DNA from 2 places in the Lysinibacillus sp. FSL W7-1291 genome. Region 2 is predicted to be linked to the other one. Evidence: riboswitches for the same ligand, from Rfam matches in the RefSeq annotation. Region 2 holds a riboswitch; the other holds the start of a gene.
The links. Region 2 has a riboswitch for preQ1 ahead of NST76_RS02325 (QueT transporter family protein). Riboswitches for the same ligand answer to the same signal wherever they lie in the genome.

Region 1 (5,425 bases), 550 kb from region 2:
TAAATACGTCTTTGCTCTACCATATTTATTTTGTACAAGGTCCCGAAAAATAAAGGTTGCCCCAATTAAAAACGTCCCCATTGGAACAATAAACATACCAAAGTGCAATGGTGCAAATGCTGCCGTTACTACATTAGCGATGACAATAGATAATAAATAAAACAATATTCTCATACTACTACTCCTCAATTTAAAAACATTTTTGTAATGGCACACTATACGCCTCTTTTATTTCCCCAAACAAGGGCATGTAACTGTGGTAGTACTTTAACATCTCTTAATTCTTCATCCTTCATCACTCTATCAATCAATGCATGATATTTATCCAATAAATGCATAATTAATTGTGAATTGTCAGTTGTCATGAGATCATCATTACCGACTTGAAGATAAAAAGGAATCATTGGATATCGATGGTGAATTTGTTTAGCATAATCGTAATCCTCTTGATTAAAAACGACTATTTTGAGAGATATATGGTGATTACTGTTTTGATTTTTAAGCTTTTCGAAGATATATGAGAGCACCGAATAGTCTGTGGTCATTCCAGAACTAGGTGGCTTTGGAGAAATGGTCAGTTCATCAATCTCATGCATCCATTTTTGCCACCTACTTCCCTGTGTTTCCACCCCAATTTTTATGTTGTTTTCTTTTAAAATGGCAATGAGCTCAGCTAAATGTGGATTGAGTGCAGGATTGCCGCCTGAAATCGTGACAAATGAGAAGCCATTGCCTCCAAGACGTTTCAACTCAGTCCAAATCTCTTCCGCTGTCATTTGGACAATCAGATGCTTTCCACTGCCATCCCAAGTAAACGATGAATCACACCAAGAACAGGAATAATCACAACCTGCAGTTCTCACAAACATTGTCTTCTGGCCAACTACCATCCCTTCACCTTGAATCGTCGGTCCAAAAATCTCGATAACAGGTACCTTACTCACCTTCCATCCACTCCCGTCTCGCTTCTGCATAGCTTGTCGGAGTTTCATATAACCTAATAAACTCTACACATGCACCGTTATAGCTTGGTTCATCAAGCAAGGCCTCTGCCAACTTTTCATAAATCCAAACTACCATGTTTTCTGCTGTCGTATTCATGGGTGGAAGCGTTTCATTTAAATAACGATGATCCAAATGAATTTCTATTTTTTGTTTCCATATTTTTTTTATATCGCCAAAATCAATCATCAAACCGCGTTCATCTGTGTAGCCACTCAATCCCAATACTACACGATAGGTATGACCATGTAGGTTTTTACATTTCCCTTCATAATGATGTAAATGATGAGCAGCATCAAAGGTAAATTCTTTGCTTACAAGAACACGCTTTGCATGATAGTTCAATTGATTTCTTTGAATATCGACATCTATTTTTTGGAGCCTCTCGACGATTCTAAAATCTGACATACCTTAAGACTCCTTCCTATAACGCAAATACTCATCAAGCCCTTTGTTTCGCAGTTTACATGCTGGGCATTTACCGCAACCATCAGCTATGACACCGTTATAGCAAGTCAACGTTCGTTCTCGAACAAAGTTCAATGCCCCAAAACGATCAGCAAGCTCCCAAGTGTGCGCCTTATCCAGCCACATTAACGGTGTATCAATTACAAAGGAATCATCCATCGATAAATTTAACGTTACATTCAAGGATTTAATAAAAACGTCTCGGCAATCTGGATATCCGCTAAAATCTGTTTCACAAACACCCGTCACGATATGCTTAGCTCCTACTTGACTCGCTAAAACACCAGCAAATGAAAGAAAGAGAAGATTACGACCAGGCACAAAAGTCGATGGCAGCTCACCATTATCTCCGTCTTCTACTGTAATATCTTGTCGTGTCAAAGCATTCGGAGCAAGTTGGTTTAGGAGTGACATATCAAGAATATGATGCTTGATTCCAAGTTCACTCGCTATCTCTTTTGCACATTCAATTTCAAGACGATGCCTTTGACCATAATCAAAAGTGACTGCCTCAACCTCTTTAAAACGTTCCCTTGCCCAAAACAAACAAGTTGTACTGTCCTGACCTCCACTAAATACAACAATTGCTTTTTCCTGCTTCATCTATAAAACTCCCTTATATCGAAAAAACAGCACTCTAAGAAAAAGTGCTGCTTTCTTCTTAGTTTTTTTAAGAGGGTAGCTAAAAACCTCTTTCTTGATGGAACTATTTAAATCTCCATTTATCGATTATCAATTTTTTCTGGATTAAGATCGTGGTTCATTAAACGATAATTGGCGATTTCCTCGTATTTCGTTCCTGGCTTCCCATAGTTACACCATGGATCGATCGAAATACCCCCACGTGGCGTAAACTTCCCCCAAACCTCAATATATCGTGGATCAAGCAATGCAATTAAGTCATTCATAATGATATTAACGCAATCTTCATGGAAATCACCGTGATTTCTAAAACTGAATAAATACAACTTTAGTGATTTACTTTCAACAATTTTTTTATCTGGGATATACGAGATGTACATCGTGGCAAAATCAGGCTGATTTGTAAGCGGGCATAAACTAGTGAACTCTGGACAATTAAATTTAACGAAATAATCTCGATTGGCATGTAGATTATCCACTGCCTCTAATACCTCTGGTGCATAATCATAGGAATACTTTGTACCTTGATTACCTAACAGGGTTAAATCCTTTAATCCTTCTTCATGACTTCGGCCAGACATAAAAAAACCTCCTTGTAAAATGTTTCCCAACACTTTTCAAGAGAGGCATCACCAAGCATTCTATTTAAAACATACGTAAACACATAAAAAAAAGCCACGTCCAATATGGACATGGCATTATTGTCATGTTTCCATAGTTTTTTATAGAGGGTATCAGCTATGAACCTCTCCCGTTCTAGTCCGGGCATTCTTTTCTTCAATATCGTACAAAAAATAATACAGAACGTCAAATGGATTTTTTTAAATTTTACCATATGCAATGTGGTTTGAAAGCATTACTAAAGAATTGATTCAAAGGATTTAGAATCGGATTTTTATATTTTCTTTAGAACCGTCGCACTTACTTATGGTACGGTTCTCCGTGATGTGGATAAGTGAGGTCTTATTCCTCAAAGAAATCCAAATCAACTTTTTTTGTAACAAAAACTTCCTCGTTACTCACTCCTACATTATATTTAAACATCAGGTCCGTTAATTGCTCTCCATCAATAAGGATCACTCTTTTATCAATAGAGTTAGCATATTGAATGGAACCTTTAGAAAATTTTGCAGTAGTAATAAAAATACCTTTTGAGGCTTGCTTTCCTACAAGGCTACCCACAAAAGTTTGAATATCTGGACGAGATACTGTAGCATCCTTTTTCCATCTTTTAGCTTGAAGATAAATCATATCTAACCCTAAAACATCTTCTTTTATAATACCATCTATACCTTCATCATTCGTTTTTCCAATAGCTCTTCCAGCGTCTTTAACAGACCCTCCATATCCCATAGCTACCATTAAATCTACAATTAATCTTTCAAAAAAGCTTGGTGAGCAACTAAGTATTTTTTCTAACAATAAATCTTGAAGCTCATTTTTCAGAATAGTATAGTTTTCTCCGATTAGTTCCAATGGTGTCTTATCTTCTATATTTTCAGGTATTGTATCTGGGCTATTATCTGAACCCTTATTAATAAACTCATTAAAACTCGGATATCTAGTTAAGAATTTTCTATCTATTCTAGTTATACTGGAATCATTAAGAACTTTTAATCCCTCATCTGTAATTTGAAAAACTGCTCGTTTTACACCTTTTATTAATCCTGCTTTTTTCAAATAAGTTCTTGCCCAACCTAATCGATTAACTAATAATGTTTGCTTACCACTAGGCAGTATTTCAGCAACATCTTCCTCAGTCAATTTAAAATGGGTGGCTAATATAATATATAAATCTTGTAAATTATACTCTTTTCTATCTTCTAATTGTTTTAAAAACGGATACATAAAATCCTGATAGCCTGGAACCGCCATAAAAATACCTCCCATACTTAACTATTCTAAGTATAACAAAATATGTTAATATTTTTATAGAAGGAATAATAATTAGGGGGGTAAGTCTCTATGACAATAAGTGAATTAGGTAGTGAACTTAAAAGGATGTACCATTCAGCACCCGAAAACGAAAAAGTTACATTCATTCATCTTTTTGGAATAAAATACGGTTCCACTTTACTTAAGAATAAATATAGTGCTGGAGAAATTATAAAAGCTTCTGGGTTAAATGATTCATATAAAACGGAAGTACAAAAGGGGATTAAATTGTCTAAGTATGTCTCATATACTGAGTAATTAAATTGCTACTAAAATAGAAAGGGAGTGGAAGGCTCATCTATAGACAAGTCTTCTGCTCCTTATTTTAATTCTCCATTTATTTATCTTTAGGAGTTGAAGGAGCAAGTGTAGTTCGCTCCCTTCATTTTTAATTATAGTATCTCTAACCCTGTAATATAGAACTCACCATCAATTAATTCTATTGTATATTTGCTATTTTGTTGCACATCTTTAATTCCCTTTTCAGGATTGTCTATTGTGTAATGCTCCTCTAAACTTACTTCGTACCTATGCTCTACAACTTGCTCCATCGAAATAATGGAGTAATCAATCAATTGAATATCTATACCCTGTTTATTTATAGACTCCATATAACTAACTTGCTCTTGATAGAATGGAGAAGATGAATGTATATAGTTTATAAGCTGTAACACCTGCTCTGTTGTATAAACCTCTAGGTAGGCGGAAATTAAATAACTTATCTGCTCTCTTGCTGATTCTGTTGTGTTAAATGCACCTAAAACAGGTACTGTATCTAAATCAGCTTGAACACTTTGTGTGTCATCTAATTTACTTTCATTATCATTAACATCATCATTATGGCGTTTCATTTCCTCGACAGGCTCTCCGTAAAAAGTAATATTATCATCTTCCTCAACAAGATGAGTACCGTAGGTTGCATCTGTTTCTGATTCCTTTTCATTTCCACAAGCAACAAGCATTAAAGTTAACATAACTAAAGTGACAATTTTCTTCATAAAAAGCTCTCCTATTTATTAGATATATACACTGTCCAGCATTAAAATTACAATACCCAACTATAAACGTAATGGTAATAAATTACTTAAAAGTTATGCTATCCTTATTTACAAATTGTCTTATTTTTTATTATCTTCCTAACCCAACTATAAGAATAATCATATTTTCTTGCTAATTCTTTAGCATTTGTGCCATCGTATTCCTTTACTATTTGTTCATATAAATACTGTTCAGATAATAATCTTTTCGGAAAGGTTACATATTGACCAGCAAAATAGCTATGTACCAACAAGGTATTTTGATGCCCAATCAATTCTATAAACTCCTTATATGCCCCATTAAAACATGAACTATCCAACCTACTCGTATCCATTGTTAT
Region 2 (5,425 bases):
CGCAGCTCAAAAAGAGTGGGGCTTCAAAGCAGAGTATGATTTAGCCAAAATGACGATAGATATGTTAGAAAAACTAAAAATGAAACTGCATAAAAAGGCAATTTCCTAATCGTTAAAGGAACGGATGTAGAATTAGTCTACATCCGTTTTTTTATTTGTGTGCTTTGAAAACCCCCTGCTATGCAGGGGGTTCCGGAAAGCTTTTAGCTATGGACAATAAAAAAACTCCAAACGTACAATAAAGTCAGGTCTAGTCAACCGACTTCGTACGAAAGGAGCCACCATAAATGGATAACAAAAGTTTAGCACATACAACGTGGAATTGTAAGTATCATATCGTCTTTGCGCCAAAGTATAGAAGGCAGATTATTTATAGTCAAATTAAAGCAGATGTTGGAAGAATATTGCGCCAATTATGTGAAAGAAAAGATGTAGAAATCATAGAGGCAACAGCCTGTCCTGACCACATTCATATGTTGGTAAGTATTCCACCGAAATTGAGTGTATCTGCGTTCATGGGTTATTTAAAAGGGAAGAGTAGTCTAATGATTTTCGACCGACATGCGAATTTAAAGTATAAATACGGTAATCGTCAATTCTGGTGTCGAGGATACTATGTGGACACAGTCGGCCGAAATAAGAAAAAGATACAAGAGTATATAAAAAATCAATTACAAGAAGATATCCTGCAAGATCAAATGACGATGAAAGAATTCATTGACCCATTCACAGGAGAAGAAATCAAGAGAAAGAAAAAATAAGTAAGCCGCTTTAGCGGTTTGTGTGAAAACGGAGTGCGGTTGGCAGACCATTCAGAATGTCTTTAGACATGGGCCAGTACCCCAGCGTTTCACGCGCAGAGCAAACCACCAGTTATACTGGTGGTTCTGATTTATGTGTCTGTAAAAGAGAATTGTTGGCATACATAGATTAAATTACTTAACTGAAATATATTAGTGTTCTGAATATTGACAGTTCCTAAAAGCTAAACTTTGTGATAGTATTGCCGAAATATACCTAGATCATTGATATAGTTAAAAGAGCGATTTCCTTTTATGAAAGTTGCTCTTTTATTGAATTATTTAGTTAACATGTGGAAAACCTGTTCCACGTCTTTATCACCACGACCTGAGATATTAATAATAATGCTTTCTTCAGATGATAAAGTTGGTGCTAATTTTAGAGCATGTGCGACCGCATGTGAGCTCTCAAGGGCAGGAATAATCCCTTCAACCTTCGAAAGTACTTGAAATGCCTCAAGGACTTCTTTGTTTGTCACAGTCACATACTCAGCACGGCCAATTGTTTTTAAATGACTATGTTCTGGACCTGCTCCAGGGTAATCTAAACCAGCAGCTATTGAATAGGTTGGTAGTGGATTGCCGTCTGCATCCTGTAATACTAAGCATTTGAAGCCATGTAGCTCTCCGGGCGAACCTTCGTTTAATGTAGCAGCTTGATCTGGCTCTATTCCAATAAGACGAACCTGTTCATCTGCAATGTAGTCTGCAAATGCTCCAATGGCATTACTGCCACCGCCAACACAGGCAAGGATCGCTGCGGGTAGCTTTCCTTCTTTTTCTAAAATCTGTTCACGACTTTCGCGACTAATCACAGATTGGAAGTGTTTAACCATTGATGGGAAGGGATGTGGCCCAACTGCTGAACCTAATAAGTAAAACGTTGTTTCATAGTTTTCGACTAAGTCAGCGAATGCTTCATCAACTGCATCCTTTAAACGTCCTTGCCCTTTATCAACAGCTACTACTTTCGCGCCAAGAAGCTCCATGCGAAACACGTTCAATGCTTGACGTTTTGTATCCTCTAAGCCCATATAAATAGTGCAATCCATTCCAAACATGGCACAAGCAGTCGCAGTTGCTACACCATGTTGACCTGCACCTGTTTCGGCAATAACGCGATTTGCCCCCATACGTTTGGCTAGTAAAATCTGTCCCAATACATTATTAATTTTATGTGAGCCTGTATGGTTAAGATCTTCACGTTTTAAATAAATTTTTGCGCCACCCAATTGCTTTGTTAAATTTTCTGCAAAATAAAGTGGGGATTTACGACCAACATACTCACGGAAATAGTAATCCAATTCTTTTTTAAATTCTTCATCATCTTTAAACTTTTGGAAATGCTCATCTAGAATAGTTAAGACATTTTGAAGCTCCTTTGGAACAAAGCTTCCGCCAAATTCTCCGAAATAACCTTTTTTCTCTACTACTTTACTCATCTTTACTCGACTCCTCTATGCTAATTTTTCCATAAAAAAAAGCCACTCTAATCCTCTTAAAAAGGACGAGTAACCGTGGTGCCACCTTCATTCGCAATTTTTGCGCGCTTTCTTACTCCGATAACGGGGAGTGAATCGGCCTTACATTTAATAAGGCTGCTCTGAAGTCCATTCACAAGTATCTACTACTGGTTTGCACCATTCACCAGCTCTCTGAAAGTAACCATGCTTGCTACTACTCTTCTTCCTTGCATTTATATTAGAAAGAATTGTAGTTTATTTTCAGAATAGTGTCAAGAAAAAAAGACGAATCTAAAAAGACTCGTCTGTTAAATCAAATGATGAAAGTGAAGGCGTTTATTGAGTGCATACATAATCGGTGCACCAACAGCTAACACAATAAATTCACCTGCCGCCACTGTTAGCCAAGTCCAGAAGAATGGTAGTTCTAAGGCCAAATTCAACTCGAAGGCAATAATAAACATTGTGCAAGTAAATAATAATGTATTAATAATTAAACGTGCCCAAATATTTTTGACATATTTACAGATTAAAATGAACAGTCCAAGTGTAATCATCGAATGACCAACACCAAACACTAAATCGTAAATGCCAAGTGGTGAAAATAGATTAGAGATCAATACACCAATAATGATCCCTACGGCAAAGCGTGGGTTAAAGGCAACCAAATGGTTAAACATTTCAGATACACGGAATTGTACCTCTGTAAAACCAAACGGTGCAACAAGCATTGTCACCGCAATATATAGCGCTGCAATAATACCACTTGCTGCTAAAAATTTTATCTTCATATTCATTTCTCCTTAGTTTTTTTGCGTGGGATGGTTACGAACCACGGTGCTTTCACACAAGATAATATTTTATTATAGATATCTAGCAGAAGTCAAATGTCAGACTTTTTGTCTATATGACACACTTCGTAAAATTGTCATAAATATTTTTTACTATTTTTTAAAAAGAAAGCAATTAACTAAAATAGCGTAGTTTAGCGGTTTAAAGCGGCGAATTGAATGAAAAACTAAAATGTTTCGTCAGTTTTAAAAGTCAGAACATTCATAATGTTGTTGACGGAGCTTGATAATAACGATAATATAGCGATACATTCACACTTTGTTTGGATAAAGTGTGATAGATATTGAGAATATAATCGGGGGGATTATTTGTGAAGAACAGTGTAAAAAAGCTTTCATTCCTTCTTTTTGGATTAGTGTTACTACTTGCTGCTTGCGGTAGTGGCGGATCTAGTTCAACAAATTCAAAAGGGAATGAATCAAACAATGCAAGTGAGAGCGGGAATACAGAGGATAAAACATATAAAATCGGGATTACTCAAATTGTAGAGCATCCATCATTAAACGCAGCAACGGAAGGCTTTAAAAAGGCAATTGAAGATGCTGGCTTAAAAGTTGACTACGATCCACAAATTGCACAAGGAGATAACAGTCTTAACACAACGATTGCTAACAATCTAGTAAGTGCAAACGTAGATTTAATTTTTGCTAACTCCACACCTTCTGCACAAGCAGCGGCAACAGCCACAAGTGATATTCCAATTATCTTCACATCTGTCACAGATGCTGTTGGTGCACAGTTAATCGAATCAATGGAGAAGCCAGGAAAAAATGTTACAGGAACAATTGATTTACATCCTGAAACGATTTCTAAAACAGTCGCATTCCTAAAAGAGCTTGGCGCCAAAAAAGTAGGGATGGTCTACAATGCTGGTGAGCAAAACTCTGTTGCACAAGTTAAAGAAGTGAAAAAGGTGATGGATGAACAAGGCTTAACAGTAGTAGAAGCGTCAGCATCTACTTCGGCAGATGTAAAACAAGCAACAGAATCACTAATTGGTAAGGTAGAGGCTTTCTATATTATTACTGATAATACAGTAGTTTCTGCTTTAGAGTCTGTTATTGATGTTGCCAATACAAATGAATTACCACTTGTTGTGGGAGAGCTAGACTCTGTTGCACGAGGCGGTTTAGCTGCTTATGGTTTTGAATATTTCGATATTGGTTATGAGGCTGGTCAAATGGCTGTGAAAATTTTAAAAGGTGAAGCAACACCTGCCGAGACGCCAGCACAATATCCGCAAAATCTGAAACTATTAATCAATAAAAAAGTAGCGGATGATTTAGGAATTGAAATAAAAGATTCTTGGGGTGCAGAACTTCTAGAAAAATAAATGGAAGCGGGGGAGAACTATCCCCGCTTTATCTTCATTTATAAGCAGTAGAAATAATAAAAAGATTTAGGAGATGATTCAACGATGTTTTTAGCATTATTTGGCGCAGTGGAGCAAGGAATCATCTATGCAATTATGGCACTTGGTGTATATTTAACGTTTCGGGTGTTAGATTTTCCGGATTTAACGGTTGATGGAAGCTTTGTAACAGGGGCGGCAACTGCAGCAACAATGATTTTGCTTGGCTACTCCCCAATCTTAGCGACTTTAGTGGCAATTGTTGCTGGATTTATTGCTGGATGTATGACAGGAATTCTTCACACGAAAGGAAAGATTAATCCACTATTATCAGGGATTTTAATGATGATTGCGTTATACTCGATTAACCTGCGCATCATGGGGTTAACTGCAGAAAATACGATAGGTCGCCCGAATATTCCACTACTAAACTCAGAAACGATTTTTTCAAAGTTTCAAGCATTTTGGAGTGATTTAGGGATCGATGCTGCTCTCAATAACCTATTAAAAGGCATGGGCTTTCAGCATGTACCAAATACATGGAGTGTGCTGATAGTCGTATTAATCATCACGATTTTAATTAAGTTAATAGCAGACTGGTTCTTGAAGACTGAGGTCGGGCTAGCTATCCGAGCAACTGGTGATAATAAACGAATGATTCGTAGCTTCTCTGCAAATACAGATACACTTATCATTTTAGGGCTTGGACTTTCCAATGCGCTTGTCGCATTTTCTGGAGCTTTAATCGCACAATATTCGAAGTTCTCCGATGTTAGTATGGGGATTGGTATGATTGTCATCGGTCTTGCATCGGTTATTATTGGTGAAGCTATTTTTGGGACAAAGACCATTATCCGTACAACTTTTGCAGTCATTGCAGGAGCTATCATTTACCGTATTATTTTAGCATTAGCATTACGTGTAGATTTCCTTGATTCAGGAGATATGAAATTAATTAC

Region 1: it holds a riboswitch for preQ1, as region 2 does, so the genes downstream of both, queF (preQ(1) synthase) here and NST76_RS02325 (QueT transporter family protein) in region 2, are expected to answer to the same signal.

Annotation. Positions count from the first base shown of each region.
Region 1 covers NZ_CP151994.1:4,506,547-4,511,971, forward strand. Annotated here, with positions in the region: gene NST76_RS22020 (VUT family protein) at 1-174, opposite strand, end outside; gene queE (7-carboxy-7-deazaguanine synthase QueE) at 216-944, opposite strand; gene queD (6-carboxytetrahydropterin synthase QueD) at 937-1,410, opposite strand; gene queC (7-cyano-7-deazaguanine synthase QueC) at 1,414-2,073, opposite strand; gene queF (preQ(1) synthase) at 2,193-2,693, opposite strand; PreQ1 riboswitch class I at 2,821-2,867, opposite strand; gene NST76_RS22045 (restriction endonuclease) at 3,076-3,987, opposite strand; gene NST76_RS22050 (hypothetical protein) at 4,078-4,305, shown strand; gene NST76_RS22055 (hypothetical protein) at 4,440-5,045, opposite strand; gene NST76_RS22060 (Mor transcription activator family protein) at 5,150-5,419, opposite strand.
Region 2 covers NZ_CP151994.1:492,307-497,731, forward strand. Annotated here, with positions in the region: gene NST76_RS02310 (L-threonine 3-dehydrogenase) at 1-109, shown strand, start outside; gene tnpA (IS200/IS605 family transposase) at 288-761, shown strand; gene trpB (tryptophan synthase subunit beta) at 1,079-2,242, opposite strand; T-box leader at 2,301-2,500, opposite strand; gene NST76_RS02325 (QueT transporter family protein) at 2,572-3,054, opposite strand; PreQ1 riboswitch class I at 3,061-3,105, opposite strand; gene NST76_RS02330 (ABC transporter substrate-binding protein) at 3,426-4,448, shown strand; gene NST76_RS02335 (ABC transporter permease) at 4,533-5,425, shown strand, end outside.